DNA from 3 places in the Streptomyces sp. NPDC104307 genome. Region 1 is predicted to be linked to each of the others. Evidence: riboswitches for the same ligand, from Rfam matches in the RefSeq annotation. Region 1 holds a riboswitch; each other region holds the start of a gene.
The links. A riboswitch is a leader RNA that binds a small molecule or an ion and turns the genes downstream of it on or off. The one in region 1 is predicted to bind cyclic di-AMP.
Positions count from the first base shown of each region.

Region 1 (6,083 bases):
TCGACCCGTCCCAAAGGCGGTTCTCGACCCGTCCCGAGGGGGGTTCTCGACCCGTCCCGAAGGGGTCGGGACCCTCTTTTCCGACGGCTTCGGCGTGACTCGCGCATGACTTGCGCATGACGTGCGCGGCACGGGAACTTCGCCAGGTGTCGGTGCGCTTGCTTACAGTGGCAGGTCTCGCACCACATCCAGTATCGCGATCGAAGGGACGTACATGCCCATGGGTCACACGGCCACAGCCCAGGCCGGCTCCGGCGGCTTGACAGCGACCGAGCACCGTCTGGCCAACGGCCTGCGCGTGGTGCTCTCCGAGGACCATCTGACCCCGGTCGCCGCGGTGTGCCTCTGGTACGACGTCGGCTCGCGCCACGAGGTCAAGGGACGCACCGGTCTGGCTCACCTTTTCGAGCACCTGATGTTCCAGGGCTCCGGCCAGGTCAAGGGGAACGGCCACTTCGAGCTGGTGCAGGGCGCCGGCGGCTCGCTCAACGGCACCACCAGCTTCGAGCGGACCAACTACTTCGAGACGATGCCCACGCACCAGCTGGAGCTCGCCCTGTGGCTCGAAGCCGACCGGATGGGCTCGCTGCTCGCCGCGCTCGACGAGGAGTCCATGGAGAACCAGCGGGACGTCGTCAAGAACGAGCGCCGGCAGCGGTACGACAACGTCCCGTACGGCACCGCGTTCGAGCGGCTGACCGCCCTCGCGTACCCGGAGGGCCACCCGTACCACCACACCCCGATCGGGTCCATGGCGGACCTGGACGCGGCGACCCTCGATGACGCGCGGTCCTTCTTCCGTACGAACTACGCGCCCAACAACGCGGTGCTCTCGGTCGTCGGCGACATCGATCCCGAGCAGACGCTCGCCTGGATCGAGAAGTACTTCGGCACCATCCCGTCGCACGACGGGAAGCAGCCGCCGAGGGACGGCTCACTGCCCGAGGTCATCGGCGGCGAGCTGCGCGAGGAGGTCCACGAGGAGGTCCCGGCGCGCGCGCTGATGGCCGCCTACCGGCTGCCGCACGACGGCACCCGGGAGTGCGACGCCGCGGATCTCGCGCTGACCGTGCTGGGCGGCGGAGAGTCGTCCCGGCTGCACAACCGGCTGGTCCGTCGCGACCGGACGGCCGTCGCGGCCGGATTCGGGCTGCTGCGGCTGGCCGGCGCGCCCTCGCTCGGCTGGCTGGACGTCAAGACGTCCGGCGGCGTCGAGGTGGCGCAGATCGAGGCCGCGGTCGACGAGGAGCTCGCCCGATTCGCCGAGGAGGGCCCCTCGCCCGAGGAGATGGAGCGGGCCCAGGCCCAGTTGGAGCGGGAGTGGCTGGACCGGCTCGGTACGGTCGCGGGCCGCGCCGACGAACTGTGCCGGTACGCCGTGCTGTTCGGTGACCCGCAGCTCGCCCTGAGCGCGGTGCACCGGGTGCTCGACGTCACCGCGGAGGAGGTCAGGGCGGCCGCCAGGGCCCAGCTGCGGCCCGACAACCGGGCGGTACTGGTCTACGAGCCGGTCGAGCCCGCGGAGCCCGCAGACGAGGCGGGGACCGCCGCCGCCGACACCGACGCGCACGAAGGGGCGGACAAGTGAGCGACGCTGCCGTGACTGGAGTTTCGATGGAGTACCACCCGCAGCCCGCCCCCGGGACGGCCAGGCCCTGGGCCTTCCCCGCGCCCGAGCGCGGTGCCCTGCCCAATGGCCTCACGGTGCTGCGCTGCCACCGCCCCGGCCAGCAGGTCGTCGCCGTCGAGGTCTTCCTCGAAGCACCGCTCGACGCGGAGCCCGAGGGTCTGGACGGGGTGGCCACGATCATGTCGCGCGCCCTGTCCGAGGGCACCGACAAGCGCAGTGCGGAGGAGTTCGCCGCCGAGCTGGAACGGTGCGGCGCCACTCTGGACGCCCACGCCGACCACCCCGGCGTCCGGGTCTCCCTGGAGGTGCCCGCCTCCAGGCTGGCCAAGGCGCTCGGCCTGGTCGCGGAGGCCCTGCGGGCACCGGCCTTCGCCGACAGCGAGATCGAGCGGCTGGTGAACAACCGGCTCGACGAGATCCCGCACGAGCAGGCGAACCCCGCCCGGCGCGCGGCCAAGCAGCTCTCCAAGGAGCTCTTCCCGGCCACGGCCCGTATGTCGCGCCCGCGCCAGGGCACCGAGAAGACCGTCGAGCGGATCGACTCCGCGGCCGTGCGCGCCTTCTACGACGCCCACGTCCGCCCGTCCACCGCGACCGCCGTGGTCGTCGGTGACCTCACCGGCATCGACCTGGACGCCCTGCTCTCCGAGACCCTGGGCGACTGGTCGGGCAACACCGCCGCGGCCCGTCCGGTCCCGCCGATCACCGCCGACGACACCGGCCGGGTGGTCATCGTGGACCGCCCCGGAGCGGTGCAGACCCAGCTGCTGATCGGCCGGATCGGCGCGGACCGGCACGACAGCGTCTGGCCGGCCCAGGTGCTCGGCACCTACTGCCTGGGAGGCACGCTGACCTCCCGGCTCGACCGGGTGCTGCGTGAGGAGAAGGGCTACACCTACGGCGTGCGCGCCTTCGCCCAGGTGCTGCGCTCCTCGGCCCGGGACTCCGCCTCGGGGGCGACCGGCGCCGCGATGCTCGCGATCAGCGGCTCGGTGGACACGGAGTCCACCGGACCGGCGCTGGAAGACCTCTGGAAGGTGCTGCGGACCTTGGCCGCGGAGGGTCTGACGGACGCCGAGCGCGAGACGGCCGTGCAGAACCTCGTGGGCGTGGCACCGCTGAAGTTCGAGACGGCCGCCTCCGTCGCGGGCACCCTCGCGGACCAGGTCGAGCAGCACCTCGCCGACGACTACCAGGCGCAGCTGTACGCGCGCCTCGCCGAGACCGGCACGGTGGAGGCGACGGCGGCCGTGGTCAACGCCTTCCCGGAGGACCGCCTCGTCACGGTCCTCGTCGGGGACGCCGCGCAGATCAAGGAGCCCGTCACGGCTCTCGGCATCGGAGAGGTCTCGGTCGTCACCGGCTGAACCGCCACCGCCCCCGACAGCGGGGCGGGAGCGAGGCCCTGGCGGGTCGTCTGCCGCCAGGGCCTCCCTTTTTGTCCGCTTTGGTGGAGAGGTTGCCTGTCTGCCCTGTGGGATGCGCTACAAAACCGCCTGTCCGTTTGGTGCGGGGAAGTGCCCCCGCTTAGCGTCGGCGCGGCTGTCCGTCACTCGTATGCCGCATCCGCGACGTACCGGGCAGCCATCGCCGAGTCCCCGTCAGGCGCGAGCCGGGGGAGCCGGGGACCCACGCAGTCCCTGGGGTGAATCGGACGGCCGTGCCTCTGTGGGGGCCCGGTGTCCGTAGGAGACCTTCCTGCTCCGAACCCGTCAGCTAACCCGGTAGGCGAGAAGGAAGGAAAGGATCAGCCACTTCATGGCGTTCACCCGTGCCACGGGGAAGCACCGTGCCCCGTGCCGTATGACGCGCCGCGGCGCGAAGGCTCTCGGCATCGCGGCCCTGGCGACCGCCGGAGTCATCGGCTCGCCGGCCTCCCCGGCGCTCGCGGAGGACACCGAGACCTCTGCCGCCGGCACCGGCCTCTCCCAGATCATCGCCATCGAGGGCGACCTGGCCGACCGGATCGACGCCCAGGCGGACGCGCAGCGGCACCAGGCCGACGCCGCAGAGGCGAAGGCCAAGGCCGAAGCCGACGCGAAGAAGAAGGCCGAGGCGAAGGCCAGGAAGGCCAAGGCCGCCGCTGCCAGGGCCAAGGAGGCCCGCGAGAGCGAGGCGCGTGCCGCCCGCTCCGCCGAGCGCGCCCGGCTGGGCACCTTCCAGCTGCCCGTCGCGGGTTCCTACGTGAGCACCGGCTACAAGTCCAGCGGCTCCCTGTGGTCTTCCGGCAGCCACTCCGGCATCGACTTCCACGCCGCGTCCGGCAGCTCCGTCGTCGCCGTCGGCGCCGGTACGGTCGTCGAGGCCGGCTGGGGCGGCGCGTACGGCAACAACATCGTGCTCCGGATGACGGACGGCACGTACACCCAGTACGGCCACCTCTCCTCGATCGCCGTGTCCGTCGGCCAGAGCGTTGGTCAGGGGCAGCGGATCGGCCTCTCCGGTGCCACCGGCAACGCCACCGGACCGCACCTCCACTTCGAGGCCCGCACCACCCCGTCGTACGGCTCCGACATGGACCCGGTCGCCTACCTGCGCGCCCACGGCGTCACCGTCTGACCGACACGAAGCACCTCAGCGAAGGCCCCGGCGACGCGCCGGGGCCTTCAGTCGTACCCGGCGCCTGACCATGGCGCGGCACCCCTTCCCGAACCCGTCCGCGACCAAAAGATATTCATGAATTTACGCCCGGCATCGGAAATGCGTCCGCATTGCAATAGAGTCACAGGACAGGCGTCGATCGGCCGCGTTCCGCGGGGATTAAGGCGGAGGTTCGGACATGCGCATTCCGGCGCATTCGGTATGCACGGCAATCCGTGACGACATCGTCTCCGGTGTCTTCGAACGCGGCAGCCGACTCACCGAGGAAGTGCTCGCACGCCGTTACGGGGTCTCCCGTGTCCCGGTGCGTGAAGCGCTGCGCACCCTGGAGTCAGAGGGCTTCGTGGTCACCCGCAGGCACGCCGGGGCCTGCGTCGCCGAGCCCGACGAGCAGGAGGCGGCGGATCTGCTTGAGGTCCGGATGCTGCTGGAACCGCTCGGTGCGGCCCGTGCCGCCCAGCGCCGCACCGACGCCCACCTCAAGGTGTTGCGCGGCCTGGTCAGGCTGGGCCAGGAGCGGGCCCGCCGGGGCGAGGGCGAGGATCTGCGCTCCCTGGGCGGCTGGTTCCACGAGACCCTCGCCCAGGCCTCCGGAAGCCCCGGACTGATCGCACTGCTCACCCAGCTCCGGCACAAGATCGCCTGGATGTACGCGGTCGACCCGCCGGCCCGCCCCGCCGATTCCTGGGCCGAGTACGGGGCCATCGTGGACGCCGTGGCGCGCGGCGACGCGGAACGGGCGAGGGCGCTCGCCGCCCAGCACGCCGAGCGGGCCACCGCCGCGCACCGGCTGCGCCGCCCCGGCCGCCCCGCTGCTCCGGCCGTGCCCCGGGCCGGCCGGGTGAGGACTTCGCAACATGCCGTAAACACCCAGGGCGGCCGTCATTAACAATTACGCCGTATACAAGAAGTAGCTATTCGCCGAAGCGTTCCTGGTGCTGTCCATTCCGTTGTTCCGCTCGCTGCCCTGAATTATTTCCGGCGGCCGGATGATATGGGTCGCAATGGACAGCATTCTCGTGCGAACGCAAAAGCCGCGGCTCCCGGTCGGGGGTGCCGCGGCTCTCGCGCAGGAATTCCAGGCGGTCGTGACCGCTGGGTCAGACGGTCTCCGGGAGCTCGTCGAGCCCCTCGGCGACCAGCTTGGACAGACGGTCCAGAGCGGCCTCTGCGTTGTCGGCCTCGGACGCGAGAACGATCTCCTCGCCGCCCTGGGCGCCGAGCCCGAGCACCGCGAGCATGGACGCGGCGTTCACCGGATTGCCGTCGGCCTTGGCGATGGTCACGGGGACGCCGGAGGCCGTGGCGGCACGGACGAAGATGGATGCGGGGCGGGCGTGCAGGCCCTCGGCCCAACCGACGTTGACGCGGCGCTCAGCCATGGTTCTGCCCTTCACGAATCAATGGTTGTCTAGACCAGTCTCTCATGCAGTGCGCGATGCTCCGGCCGACCCGCGGCCCGTCCGCGGACCGCTTCCGCCGTCGGCCGGCCACCCCCAGACTGCCCCGGCCCCGACCCCCACGCGACCGCTGGCGGAGCCGTACGCTTTGCCCATGGAGCCCTCTGTGGAGCAGAGTCCGCATCACGCCTACCCCGGCCACTGGGAGGCGGACGTGGTGCTCCGCGACGGCGGCACCGCCCGGATCAGGCCGATCACCACGGACGACGCCGAGCGGCTGGTCAGCTTCTACGAGCAGGTCTCCGACGAGTCGAAGTACTACCGCTTCTTCGCCCCCTACCCCCGGCTCTCCGCCAAGGACGTCCACCGCTTCACCCATCACGACTACGTCGACCGGGTGGGACTCGCCGTCACGGTGGGCGGCGAGTTCATCGCCACCGTCCGCTACGACC
Region 1 is NZ_JBVJMU010000010.1:141,942-148,024, reverse strand. It holds gene ACZ601_RS24520 (M16 family metallopeptidase) at 215-1,588, shown strand; gene ACZ601_RS24515 (M16 family metallopeptidase) at 1,615-2,997, shown strand; cyclic di-AMP (ydaO/yuaA leader) riboswitch at 3,209-3,375, shown strand; gene ACZ601_RS24510 (M23 family metallopeptidase) at 3,389-4,189, shown strand; gene ACZ601_RS24505 (GntR family transcriptional regulator) at 4,410-5,120, shown strand; gene ACZ601_RS24500 (HPr family phosphocarrier protein) at 5,332-5,613, opposite strand; gene ACZ601_RS24495 (bifunctional acetate--CoA ligase family protein/GNAT family N-acetyltransferase) at 5,786-6,083, shown strand, end outside.

Region 2 (6,083 bases), on a different contig from region 1:
CGACCCCGGACTTCGGGTCGACGTCCCGTCAGCACTCACCATGTATCCCCGCGACGTAGAGAAATGCCCGCGCCCCTGGGCGCAGGAGCCCGCGCCCCTGGGCGCAGGAGCGGTACCGGAAGATCGTCCGATGGGCGGAGCCGGAAAGCGGGGGACATTTCCCGTCGCTGGAGGTTCCCGGGTATTTCGTCCAGGATCTGCGAGAGGGCCTCGCGGCAGTGCTGGCGGCACACCGGTGAACGCGGCTAAGGGCTGTCCCGCCAGGAATTGCGGGACAGCCCTCAGGTGCCGGGGCTCGATCACCGCCTGATGCGGCTGAGGGTGTTCGCCCGGCAGCTTGCCGGACTTCCGTGAGAGGCGTGAACCGCGAGCCCCGTATGGACCAAAAGGGAGAGCCCTTAGGCTGCCAACCGTCCCCGTCACCGTCCCCGATCCAGGAGCGCGCACGATGTTCGACCCCGCCCAGCAGCACCCGTACCCCGACGCGTTCCAGCCGGACGCAGCGCCTGCCCCGCACGCTCTGCTCGCACCGCTGAGCGGGTTCCTGGGCACCTGGGCCGGGCGGGGCAGTGGTGAGTACCCGACGCTCGCCGAGGAGTTCCGGTACGCGCAGCAGGTGACCTTCAGTCATGACGGGCGGCCCTTCCTCCATTACGAGGCGCGCGCCTGGCTGCTCGACGCGGACGGCGCCCCGTTGCGGCCGTCCGCACGGGAGAGCGGCTGGTGGCGGATGCAGGCGGACGGGCGGGTGGAGGCGCTGATCACTCAGCCCACCGGTGTCGCGGAGATCCTGACGGGCCGTGCGGCCGACGGCGTGGCCGACCTCGCCACCCATCAGGTCGCGCTCGCCCCCACGGCCAAGGAGGTCAGCGCCACCCGCCGTCGCTACACCCTGACGGATGACGGCACGCTCGAATTTGTCCACGACCTCGCGGCGGTCGGCCAGCCGCTCCAGCACCACCTCGCGGCGCGGCTCCGGCGCGAGGGCGGCAGCAGGCCGCACTGATCCGCTCGCCGTGACGGGTCGCCGGCCGTCGTCCCGTCCGTCCGACGGCGCCCCCGCTCATACCCCGGACAGCACGTCCTGCAGCCGGGCCGCGAACGCCCGCGGGTGCGTGGTGTTGCCGTTGTGCCCGCCGGGGAACGGGACGGCCTCCCGGCCGACCAGTCCGGCGAGGCGTTGTGCGCACTGGCCGACGAAGACGGATGGCGCCGTGGTGCTGCCGCTCGCGGGCACGATGCGTACGGGAGTCGCCCGCAGCGCTTCCCGGTCGAGCTCGGCTTCGATGACCGCGGTGAAGTCGCGCTCGATGAAGAAGCCGAAGTTGGCCGCACGGTACGGGGTGAGCGGCATCGGGGTGAGCCCCGGTTCGGTCTCCTGGCACGCCGGGTCGATGCCGAGGACCCGGGCGATCTCGGGGAAGGCCGCTTCCAGACCGCCGTCACGGTGGACATCCTGAAGGTGCGCCAGCTCGGCGGCGTGCCGCTCGCGCTGTCCGGTGGGCAGCAGGGACGGCGTGACCGGGTCGTGTGCCACGAGCACCCCGAGCTGCTCGGGGTGGGCGAGCGCCAGGTGCAGCCCGATGGCGGCGCCCATGCTGCACCCGAGCATCAGGGCGGGCTCATCGGTCAGTTCGGCCAGCAGCCGGTGCACGTCGTCGGCGTGCCGCGCCATGGTGACGCGCTGTCCGGGATCGTCGATCGTGCTGCGGGAGAGGCCCCGGCGGTCGTAGGTGACCACGGTCCAGCGGTCCACGAGCCGGTCGACCAGGTCGGTGCTGCGGTCGGCGTCGCCCTCACCGCTCTGGGAGACGAGCAGCAGGGGACCGGAGCCGCGGGTTTCGTAGTGGAGCGTGGCGCCATCGGTGTCGAGGAACATCAGGATCTCCCGGTCTCAGTGGTGGGCGGCGCCATGAGCGCCGGCCGATACCTCACACCGTAGTGCATCTATTTAGATGCATTGATGAAGATGCATTGGCGGCGCGTGTCGGGTCGCGGGCGTCGTGGCCGCCCAGTGGGAGGGCTTGATGAAATGTCCCGATTGGGTGGTTAGTCGCATACGCCACTAATAATCCACTGAAGCGCTTTTTTTCATAGCCCAAAAGTTATGAATATTGAGCAAATCGCCCTTTTCGGGCTCAGTGGTCAGCATCACCTTCCCGGCCCGGGACGCGGTGCGTCCGGCCTCGGTTCCCTGTTGTGCCAAGAAAGTTGACTTCCCCCGAGAGGTCTGATGCTGGGCATTTCCTTTAATTGATCTTGCGAATCAATTGGGATCAAGAATTCCGGGCTTGTTTCGTCCGGCGTTTTTCGCTTACGGTCACCGTCAATCCGGATGGAACGCCGAATCCTGCCGCCGTCCGGGAACCCGACCCACTCACCTACGGCAGGAGCGGGGGACCCAGGTTTACTGCCGGTCCGGAACCCGGAGCGGCTAGGGGTTAAGTCGACATCACGTGCGGCCGGACATCTCCAGTCCGAACCCGACAGCTCACCTCGCAGGCGGCGGAGAGGAAATACGCCATGCCCATCACGGGTAAGTACCGTCGTTTCAAGTCCACCACCCTGACCCGCGGCTTCATCGCCGTGAGCACGGGCGGAGTCGTTCTCGCGCTCCCCCTGATCGGGGCCGGATCGGCTTCTGCCGCACCGGCGCACCCCGCCGTCGCAGAAAAGTCGGCGTCCTCGACCCCCTTTGCTGCCAAGGGAATTGCGGCCCACCAGGCGGAGTCCACCGTCTATTCCGTGGTCTCCGGCGATTCGCTTTCCAAGATCGCCCGTGGGCATTCCCTCAGTGGTGGCTGGGAGCGGCTCTACCAGGACAACCGGAGTGCGGTCGGTGAAAACCCCGACCTGATTCACCCGGGCCTCAAGCTGACCATCGGCGCCAAGTCCGCCGCCGTAGCGCCGAAGGCGGCTCCCTCCGCCGAGTCGAAGGAAAAGCCCGCCACCGAGGAAAAGCCCGCGTCCGACGCCGCGCAGTCGTCCGACCGGTCCGAGGGGTCCGACCGCGCCGACCGCTCCGAGCGGACGGCCGCGCCGGTCGCGGAGAAGACCACCGAGACCACCGCCACCGAGACCTCGGCCACCGCTCCCGCGCAGGCCGCGACGGCGTACACCGACGACCTCGACGGCTGGATCAAGGAGTCGCTCGCCGTGATGGCCCAGAACGGCATCCCGGGCAGCTACGACGGCATCTACCGCAACGTGATCCGCGAGTCCTCCGGTAACCCGCAGATCGTGAACAACTGGGACTCGAACGCCGTCGCCGGCACGCCCTCCAAGGGTCTCCTCCAGGTGATCCAGCCCACCTTCGACGCCTACCACGTGGCCGGTACGTCGACGGACATCCTCGACCCGGTCGCCAACATCACCGCCGCGTGCAACTACGCCGCGGCCACCTACGGCTCCATCGACAACGTCTTCGGCGCCTACTGACATACCCGGCTCCGCCTTCGGGAGGAACCGGGCGCAGGGGTGGGAAGGAGCCATGCGGCTCCTTCCCACCCCTTTCGCGTGCCGTGCGGCCCCTGCGGACCCGCTCGGGCCGCCTCGCAACCGGGTGCGCGATGGCACTATGAACCTTTCATCCCGCGCGCTACCCTCCGCCGCATGATTTCCACGGTGGTCTGGGGAACCGGCAATGTCGGCCGCGCGGCCATCCGCGCCGTCGAGGCCCATCCGGCCCTGAATCTGGCGCACGTGCTTGTTCACGATCCGGGCAAGGTGGGCCGCGACGCGGGCGACCTCGCCGGGACCGGCCGCGATCTGGGCGTCGCGGCGACCGACGACATCGACGCGGTGCTGGCCACCGCTCCCGGCGCGGTGGTGTACGCGGCCTCCGGGGACATCCGCCCCGACGAGGCGCTCGCCGACATCACCAGGGCGGTCCGGACCGGGGCGGTGGTCGTCACCCCCGCCCTGTACGCCCTCTACGACCAGCGGAGCGCCCCACCCGAGCTGCGTGACCCGGTCCTGGCCGCTGTCGCGGACGGCGGCGGCTCACTGTTCGTCTCCGGCGTCGACCCGGGCTGGGGCAACGACGTGCTGCCCCTGATGATCAGCGGACTCGGCAGCACGGTCGACGCGATCCGCTGCCAGGAGATCTTCGACTACTCCACCTACGACCAGCCCGACGCGGTCCGGGACCTGATCGGCATGGGCCACGCCATGGAGTACGAGCCGCTGATGCTCGCGGCCTCCGTCCCGACGATGGTGTGGGGCGGCCAGCTGCGGCTGATGGCCAGGGCCCTGGGCGTGGAGCTCGACGACATCCGCGAGACGATGGCCCGGCGGCCACTGGAGACGACGGTCACCACCCGGACCATGGGCGAGTTCGCGGCGGGCACCCAGGGCGCGGTGCGGTTCGAGGTGCAGGGCATCGTCGAGGGTGAGCCCCGCATCGTCATCGAGCACATCACCCGCATCCACCCCTCCTGCGCCCCGGACTGGCCGTCGCCGCCCGACGGCGCCGGCGCCCACCGCGTGATCATCGAGGGCCGCCCGCGGATCGAGGTCACCGTCGAGGCCACCGACGAGGACGAGAACCGCTCGGCGGGCGGCAACGCCACCGCGGTCGGCCGGCTGGTGAACGCCATCGACTGGCTGGTGGACGCGGAACCCGGACTCTACGACGCACTCGACGTCCCCCTGCGCCCCGCAGCCGGCAGACTCGGAAGGAAACAGCCATGATCATCGACATCCCCGAGGGCCAGGAGCCGATCGGATACGTGTGGGGCGACATGGTCCCCGGCATCGGGATGGCCGCCGCGAACTTCTCCCTGTCGGTGTACCAGCACACGACGCTCGGCCTGCGGGAGTTCGAGGCCGCCCGGCTGCGGATCGCCCAGATCAACGGGTGCCTGTTCTGCCTGGACTGGCGCACCGAACGGGACGGCGAGAAGGTCGAGGAGGAGTTCGCAGACGCGGTGAACGAGTGGCGCACCGCCGGAGCGTTCGACGACCGGACCCGGCTGGCCGCCGAGTACGCCGAGCGGTACACCCTGGACCATCACGGTCTGGACGAGGAGTTCTGGGCCCGGATGACCGCGCACTACAGCCAGCGCGAGATCGTCGAGCTGAGCATGAGCATCGGCTCCTGGCTGGCGTTCGGCCGGCTCAACCACGTACTGGGTCTCGACGCCGTGTGCGTGCTGCCCGGCCACTGAACCGTGAGCCGGATGCCCCGGGCCCGTGCGTCGCGCCCCTGGCCCGGGGCGTACCCGGGAGGAGACCCGTCCCGTCATCTCCTCCCGGCCGGCCTGCCACCTCGGGCCGGTGTCACAGATCGGTCGCGATGATCTTCTCGATGTTCCGTTCGGCGAGTGCCGTGATCGTGACGAACGGATTGACGCTGGTGTTGCCGGGGATCAGCGCGCCGTCGATCACGTAGAGGCCCGAATACCCGTGCAGGCGACCGTAGTTGTCGGTGGCACGGTCCAGCACCGCACCTCCGAGGGGGTGGTAGGTGAGGTGGTCGCCCCAGATCTTGTACACACCGAAGAGGTCCGTCCGGTAGATCGTCCCCTCCTTCGCGTTGATCTTGTCGAAGATCGTCTTGGCCATGTCGATGGACGGCTGCTTCCAGGCGGTCTGCCAGTTCAGGTCGACCTTGCCCGTCGCGGGATTCCAGGAGAACTGGGCGCGGTTCGGGTTCTTCGTGATCGACAGGTAGAACGAGGCGAACGTCTCGATCCCGGTCGGCAGCGGCGCGACCTCGGCGAACGCGCCGCCGGCGGCCCAGTTGTCGATGCCGCCGCAGGGGATGCTCGCCTGGACCGCGCCGGTCGGGTCCCACAGGTGGTTGGCGCGGCCGCACATGACGTTGCCGTTGTCGCCCCAGCCCTTGCCGATCTCGTCGTTGAGGGCGGGCAGCTTGCCGGTCGCCTTCAGCTCGGTCAGCAGCTTGCTCGTGCCGACGCTGCCGGCCGCGAAGAACACCTTGTCCGCGGTCACCGTCTTGGTGGCCTCCGTGCTCCCGTCGGTACGCAGCTGGTCGATGACGACGGTGTAGCCGCCGGCCGACGCCGGGGCGACCGAAGTCACCTTGTGCAGGGGCGAGATGGTGACGTTCCCGGTCGCCA
Region 2 is NZ_JBVJMU010000005.1:392,736-398,818, forward strand. It holds partial or broken gene ACZ601_RS16860 (epoxide hydrolase family protein) at 1-239, shown strand, start outside; gene ACZ601_RS16865 (nitrobindin family protein) at 449-1,006, shown strand; gene ACZ601_RS16870 (alpha/beta fold hydrolase) at 1,064-1,879, opposite strand; cyclic di-AMP (ydaO/yuaA leader) riboswitch at 2,332-2,520, shown strand; gene ACZ601_RS16875 (LysM peptidoglycan-binding domain-containing protein) at 2,524-3,438, shown strand; gene ACZ601_RS16880 (NAD(P)H-dependent amine dehydrogenase family protein) at 3,613-4,692, shown strand; gene ACZ601_RS16885 (carboxymuconolactone decarboxylase family protein) at 4,689-5,168, shown strand; gene ACZ601_RS16890 (GMC oxidoreductase) at 5,281-6,083, opposite strand, start outside.
Region 2: it holds a riboswitch for cyclic di-AMP, as region 1 does, so the genes downstream of both, ACZ601_RS16875 (LysM peptidoglycan-binding domain-containing protein) here and ACZ601_RS24510 (M23 family metallopeptidase) in region 1, are expected to answer to the same signal.

Region 3 (6,083 bases), on a different contig from region 1:
AGCTGTATCTCTACCCGCTGTACGTGCGTCCGCTGACCCCGCTGGACCGGCTCTCCGCCGGTGCCGCGGACCCGGTCTGGGACGAGCAGCGCCTGCGCCTCTACCGGACCGGCCGCGACCACCTTCTCGCCCGGGGCTACGAGCAGGTGTCGATGCGGATGTTCCGTCGCGCCGACGCCCCGCGCACGGACGGCCCCGAGGACTACGCGTGCCAGACCGACGGCATGATCGGCCTGGGCTGCGGTGCCCGCTCGTACACCTCCCGGCTGCACTACTCCTTCGACTACGCGGTGCGGATGGGCGAGGTGCGCGGGATCATCGACGCCTACACGGGCACCGCCGACTTCTCCCGCGCCGAGGTCGGGCGGTACACCGACGGCGACGAGTCGCGCCGCCGCCATCTCCTGCAGTCGGTGCTCCAGGCCGATGGCATGCCCCTGTCCGGCTACCGCGAGCGGTTCGGTACCTCCCCGTACGAGGACTTCCGCGCGGAGCTGGCCCTGTTAGAGGAGCGGGGCTGGCTCGATCCGGACGCGCCGGCCGCCGGGCTGCTGCGCCTGTCGCCCGAGGGGCTCGCGTACTCCGACGCGCTGGGCCCCGAGCTCTTCTCCCCCGCCGTGCGGGCCGCGATGGCCTCGTACGAACTGAAGTGAGCCCCGTATGGACCTGACGATTCTCTACCGGGGTCCGCTCGCGTCGTGCGATTACGACTGCCCGTACTGCCCGTTCGCCAAGCGGCGCGACAGCCGGGAGCAGCTGCGCGCCGACCGGGCCGCGCTGGAGCGGTTCACGGCGTGGGCGGCGGCGCGGGAGGAGGACCGGATCTCGGTGCTGTTCACCCCGTGGGGCGAGGGGCTGGTCCGCTCCTGGTACCGCCGGGCGATGGTCGAGCTGGCCGGGCTGCCGCACATCCGCCGGGTGGCGATCCAGACGAACCTGAGCGGACGTACGCGGTGGCTGGCCGAGGCGGGCGCCGCCGGCCGGGACAAGATCGCGCTCTGGTGCACGTACCACCCGGGCCAGACACCGTACGAGCGTTTCCTGGACCGGTGCGGGGAGCTGACGTCCCTGGGGATCCGGCACAGCGTCGGTGTGGTGGGTCTGGACGATCACCTCGACGAGGCCCGGCGGCTGCGGGCGGCGCTCCCCGGGGAGGTGTACCTCTGGGTCAACGCCGCGGAGGGGCACACCTACACGGACGCGGAGGCCGGCCGGTGGACGGAGATCGACCCGCTGTTCCCGTACAGCCGCCATCCGCACCGCTCGGCCGGGCTGCCCTGCCGGACCGGCGAGTCCGTCATCTCGGTCGACGGGGAGGGCACGGTGCGTCGCTGCCATTTCGTCCGGGCCGAGCTCGGCAATCTCTACGACGGCAGTTACCGGGAGGCGTTGGGCCCCCGGGCCTGCCCGCTCTCCGTCTGCGACTGCCATATCGGCTACGTCCATCTGGAGACGCTGCCGCTGTACGACGTGTTCGCGGGCGGCGTGCTGGAACGCATCCCGGCCCGGCCGCTGTACGACATCGGGCGGGCCGGCTCGTAGACCCCGGACGGATCGCCGGGCTCCCGGCTCCCGGCCGGGAGCCGGCCGGTCTCAGAGCGGCAGCAGGTCCGGCCGCTTCGCCGCCACGTGGTCCCCCGACGACTCGCCGCGCAGTCGGCGCCCGATCCACGGCACCAGGTACTCGCGGGCCCAGTGGATGTCGTCGCGCCGGACCTCCAGCGTTCCCCGGTGCACCTGCGGCGGCCACTCCTGGTCCGGGTCGGCCGGCACGTCGAGGCCGAGGACCTGTGCGGCGCGCAGCGCGACGCGGGTGTGCCCCTCGGGTGACAGGTGCAGCCGGTCGCCGTCCCAGGCGCGCCGGTCCTGCACGGAGCGCAGCGACCACAGGTCGAGCACCGGGCAGTCGTAGCGGTCCGCGATGGACCGCACATGGGCGGTGTAGGTGGCGATCTTGCCGCGCAGATGGCGGAGCACCGGAACGCCTCGGGTGTCGAAGCCGGTGGTGACCATGACGGTGCCGACCGACTGGGTCAGCTCGGCGACCGCGCGCTCGAAGCGCTCGGCCACGTCGTCGGGGTCGGTGCCCGGCCGGATGATGTCGTTGCCCCCCGCGCAGAAGCTCACCAGGTCGGGGGCGAGTTCCTTGGCGCGCGGTACCTGCTCCTCGACTATCTGGTCGAGGAGGCGTCCTCGTACGGCGAGATTGGCGTACCGGAAGTGTCCGTGCGCGGCGGCCGTGCCGCCCTGCGCCGTCGCCGGTTCGGGGAGCTGGTCCGCGAGGATGACCGCGAACCGGTCGGCCCAGCCGACGAATGTCCCGGCCGGGCCCGGGTCACCGACTCCCTCGGTGAAACTGTCGCCAATCGCCGCGTACGACTCGATGGCGCCCTGTCGGTTGATGACGCCCTGTCGGATGATTCTCGAATCGTCTGCCACAAGGGCATATCCTGCACCGTCGATTGTGACCTACGCGACCGTATTACGGGGTTGACGGGTGGTGAGATAGACCACCCGGTCAGTTTTTGGTAAAGGGGGAATAAGGACGGTCACCGCAATACAGAGGGACGGTGCGCCGCCGCGCACCGTCCCTCTGTATTGCTCCGGTCCGTCACCGGACCGTTGCTGCGTGGATCAGACGTTGATCCCGTGCGACGCCAGGTAGGCGATCGGGTCGATGTCCGAGCCGTACGCCGGGCCGGTGCGGACCTCGAAGTGGAGGTGCGGGCCGGTGGCGTTGCCGGTGGCGCCGGAGAGGCCGACCTGCTGGCCCGCGGTCACGGTCTGGCCCGCCGAGACGGAGAGCGAGGACATGTGGCCGTACTGGGAGTAGTGGCCGTCGGCGTGCTTGATGACGACCTCGTTGCCGTACGCGCCGCCCCAGCCCGCGGTGACGACGGTGCCGGAGGTGATCGCCTTGACGCTGGTGCCGCTGGCGACGGGGAAGTCGATGCCGGTGTGGCTGCCACTGGACCAGCTGGCGCCGGAGGCGCGGTAGGCGGTGGTGTGGTTACCGGGGACCGGGTGGACGTAGCCGGAGGCGCTGCCCTGGTCCGACGACGCGGTGTTGGACGCCTGGGTGTCGGAGGAGGACGTGGTGCCGGAGGACGCGGGGGCCTTCGACTCGGTCTTGGCCGGGGCCTTCGAGGGGGCCTTCGACGGAGTGGTGTCACCCGTGGAGGTGTGCGAACCGGTGGCCGGGGCGTGACCCCAGGCCTTGCCGCCGAGGGTCAGCTTCATGCCCGGGAAGATCAGGCTCGGGTTGTCGCCGACGACCTTGCGGTTGTCCTGGTACAGCTTCTCCCAGCCGCCCTTGACCTTGTGCTCGGCGGCGATCTTCGACAGGTAGTCGCCGGAGACCACGGAGTACGTCTTGGTGCCGGACTGCTTGTCCGCGACCGGCTTGGCCGGGGTGGCGTGCGTGGCGGCGGCCGACTTCGCGGTGGCGGGAGCGGCCTGCTCCGCGGCGTTGGCACCGGTGGCGCCGAGCAGCGGAAGCGCGATGACGGCTCCGCCGGCGCTCGCGACGACGACGCCGCGGGCGATGGTGCTGGACTTGGGACGGCGGTGCTTACCCGGGATGGGCATGAAGAATTTCCTCTCCGGCGCCTACGAGGTGAGCTGTCGGGTTCGGGCTGGAGATGCCCGGCCGCGCCTGGCGCGACTTCACCCCGAGCCGGCCGGATCACTCCGGTCGGCGGCTTACCTGGGTCCCCCGCTCCTGCCACACGGTGAGTGGGTGCGGAATTCCGGACGGCGGCAGGATTAGGCGTTCCATCCGGATTGACATGGAACGTAAGCGAGCCGGGACGGCGGAAACAAGCCACGGGTTCCGCGCCGGATTCCGCACCGGAAATTCGACGCGGAATTCCGGTCACACTCCGTGGATTATGGATCTTGGCATTCCGCTTGACGTACGGAATACCCGACCGGCGTACCGCCACACACCGTCACGGATATGATCCCGCTCACGAGAGGGTGACCATCTCCCGCATAAGCAGGGCATGTTCGACTAAAAGCCTTAATACGGACATGTCACTCACATCGTCCGCACCGGCGCCCCGCGGAGGGCCGGGACAAGAGGGAGAACCGAGGCTGCCGCCGGGGTGATTGTCCGAGTATCCGATGTCGTATCGTCACGGGAGTGGACCCGTCGGCGACACGCGTCGGCGGCACAGCCCCAGGAGTGACCGTGACGCAGCAGTTGCCGCAGACCCCGTCGACGGAACCCGAGCTGGCGGGGGTCCGTAACTTCCGCGACGTGGGTGGACTGCCGGCCTCGGACGGCCGCCGGGTGCGGTACGGGCGGCTCTACCGCAGCGGTCACCTCGCGGGCGCCACGCCCGAGGACGCGGCGTTCCTCGGCGGCCTCGGGCTGCACACCGTCTTCGACTTCCGCAACGCCGCCGACCTCAAGCTGGACGGACCGGACGTCGAGCTGCCCGGCGTACGCAATGTGAACATCCCGCTCACCGACCCGGCGGACGGCACCGAGTTCTGGCGGATGGTGCGCGACGGCAACATGGACGAGCTGCACGGAATCCTCGGCGGCGGCAAGGGGACCGACCGCATGGTCGCCTCCTACCGCTCGATCATCCTGGACCGCACCGCCGAGCACAGCCAGGTGCTGCACGCCCTGGCCGAGGACAGCGTCCCGGCCCTGATGCACTGCGCGGCGGGCAAGGACCGGGCCGGGCTCTCGATCGCGATCTCGCTGCTCGCGGTGGGCGTCGGGCGCGAGACGATCGAGGCCGACTACCTCAAGTCCAACGACACCCACCGCCGCTACCGGGTGCGCCGCAGCGACACCTCCGCAGCCGGGATGTCGCCCGAGGTGATGGAGCTCCTCAGCCCGCTCTTCGGCGCCCACAGCGAATACCTCGCGGCGGCCTTCGCCACGATCGACGAGACCTGGGGCGACACGGACCGCTACCTCTCCGAGGGGCTGAAGGTCACGCCCGAGACCCGGGAGCGGCTGCGCGAGCGGCTCCTCGAAGACTCCTGACGGACCCCGGGGAGGGGATGCCGCCGGCTACTGGTTGTGCATCCCCACCGCGAACAGCAGGTAGAGGAAGCCCGCGATGACGTGCCCGGCCACCAGATAGGCGAACAGCCTGATGACGAGCCCGCGCGGCATCGTGCGCTCCTGGGAGTCGGACTCCTTGTGCCTGGCCGGGGTCAGCGGGTCGTAGTTCTCTGAATCGGACATGACGGTCCTCTCTGGTGACCGGACGGGCCGGCGGGACGGCGTCTCAGCGACGGTGGATCCCGCTGCCGAGACACAGCTCGGCGGCGGGGCTCTGCAGCAGGGTGTGAACGAAGAGCAGTTCGGCGCCCTCGCGGTCCGGCGCCGCGATCCGGTGCGGGGTGAGCGAGTCGAAGTGCGCGCTGTCGCCGGGGCCGAGGTCGTGCACGGTGTCCCCGAGGGTCACCCGGAGGTTTCCGGCCAGGACATAGAGCCATTCCTCGCCGGGGTGGACGCGCACCAGGTCACCCTGCGCGCCGTACGGCACCCGGACGCGCAGCGCCTGCATGGCCCGGCCGGGCCCACCGGCCTGCTGGTACATCCAGCCGTCCGCCTCCGCCCCCTCGAACTTCCGGGCGCGGACGATCGCGTCACGTTCCGGCGGGATCTCGCCGAGCAGCTCGGAGACCGTCGTACCGTAGATCCTGGCGAGTCCGAGCAGCATCGGCAGCGAGGGCTGACGGCGGCCCGTTTCGAGCCGGGACAGATGGGCGGGCGAGAGCCCGGCGCGCTGGGCGGCGGTCTCCAGGGTGAGCCCGCGGCCGCGGCGCAGGTCGCGCAGTCGAGGCGCTACACCGGGCAGCTCGTCGGCCACGTCGGCCGCCCCTGCTTCTGGGGGATTCATATGTCCATTGGGCCAGGATCTTTCCTGGGAGGCAAATTTCTTGCCTCCCAGGCAAAAACCCCGCTGATCAGCGGTTGGCCACGGCCTGCTTCACCAGGGTCCGGCCGAAGTCCCACATCAGCCCGCCGTTGTGCGCGTCGTCCATCACCGCTGTGAACGCGGCCACAAACCGCTCCACGTCCGCCTCGTCGATGACGAGCGGCGGAATCAGCT
Region 3 is NZ_JBVJMU010000001.1:760,598-766,680, forward strand. It holds gene ACZ601_RS03075 (STM4012 family radical SAM protein) at 1-653, shown strand, start outside; gene ACZ601_RS03080 (STM4011 family radical SAM protein) at 661-1,542, shown strand; gene ACZ601_RS03085 (SGNH/GDSL hydrolase family protein) at 1,594-2,439, opposite strand; gene ACZ601_RS03090 (M23 family metallopeptidase) at 2,635-3,588, opposite strand; cyclic di-AMP (ydaO/yuaA leader) riboswitch at 3,592-3,752, opposite strand; gene ACZ601_RS03095 (tyrosine-protein phosphatase) at 4,193-5,005, shown strand; gene ACZ601_RS03100 (DUF6126 family protein) at 5,033-5,209, opposite strand; gene ACZ601_RS03105 (helix-turn-helix domain-containing protein) at 5,253-5,870, opposite strand; gene ACZ601_RS03110 (aspartate aminotransferase family protein) at 5,938-6,083, opposite strand, start outside.
Region 3: it holds a riboswitch for cyclic di-AMP, as region 1 does, so the genes downstream of both, ACZ601_RS03090 (M23 family metallopeptidase) here and ACZ601_RS24510 (M23 family metallopeptidase) in region 1, are expected to answer to the same signal.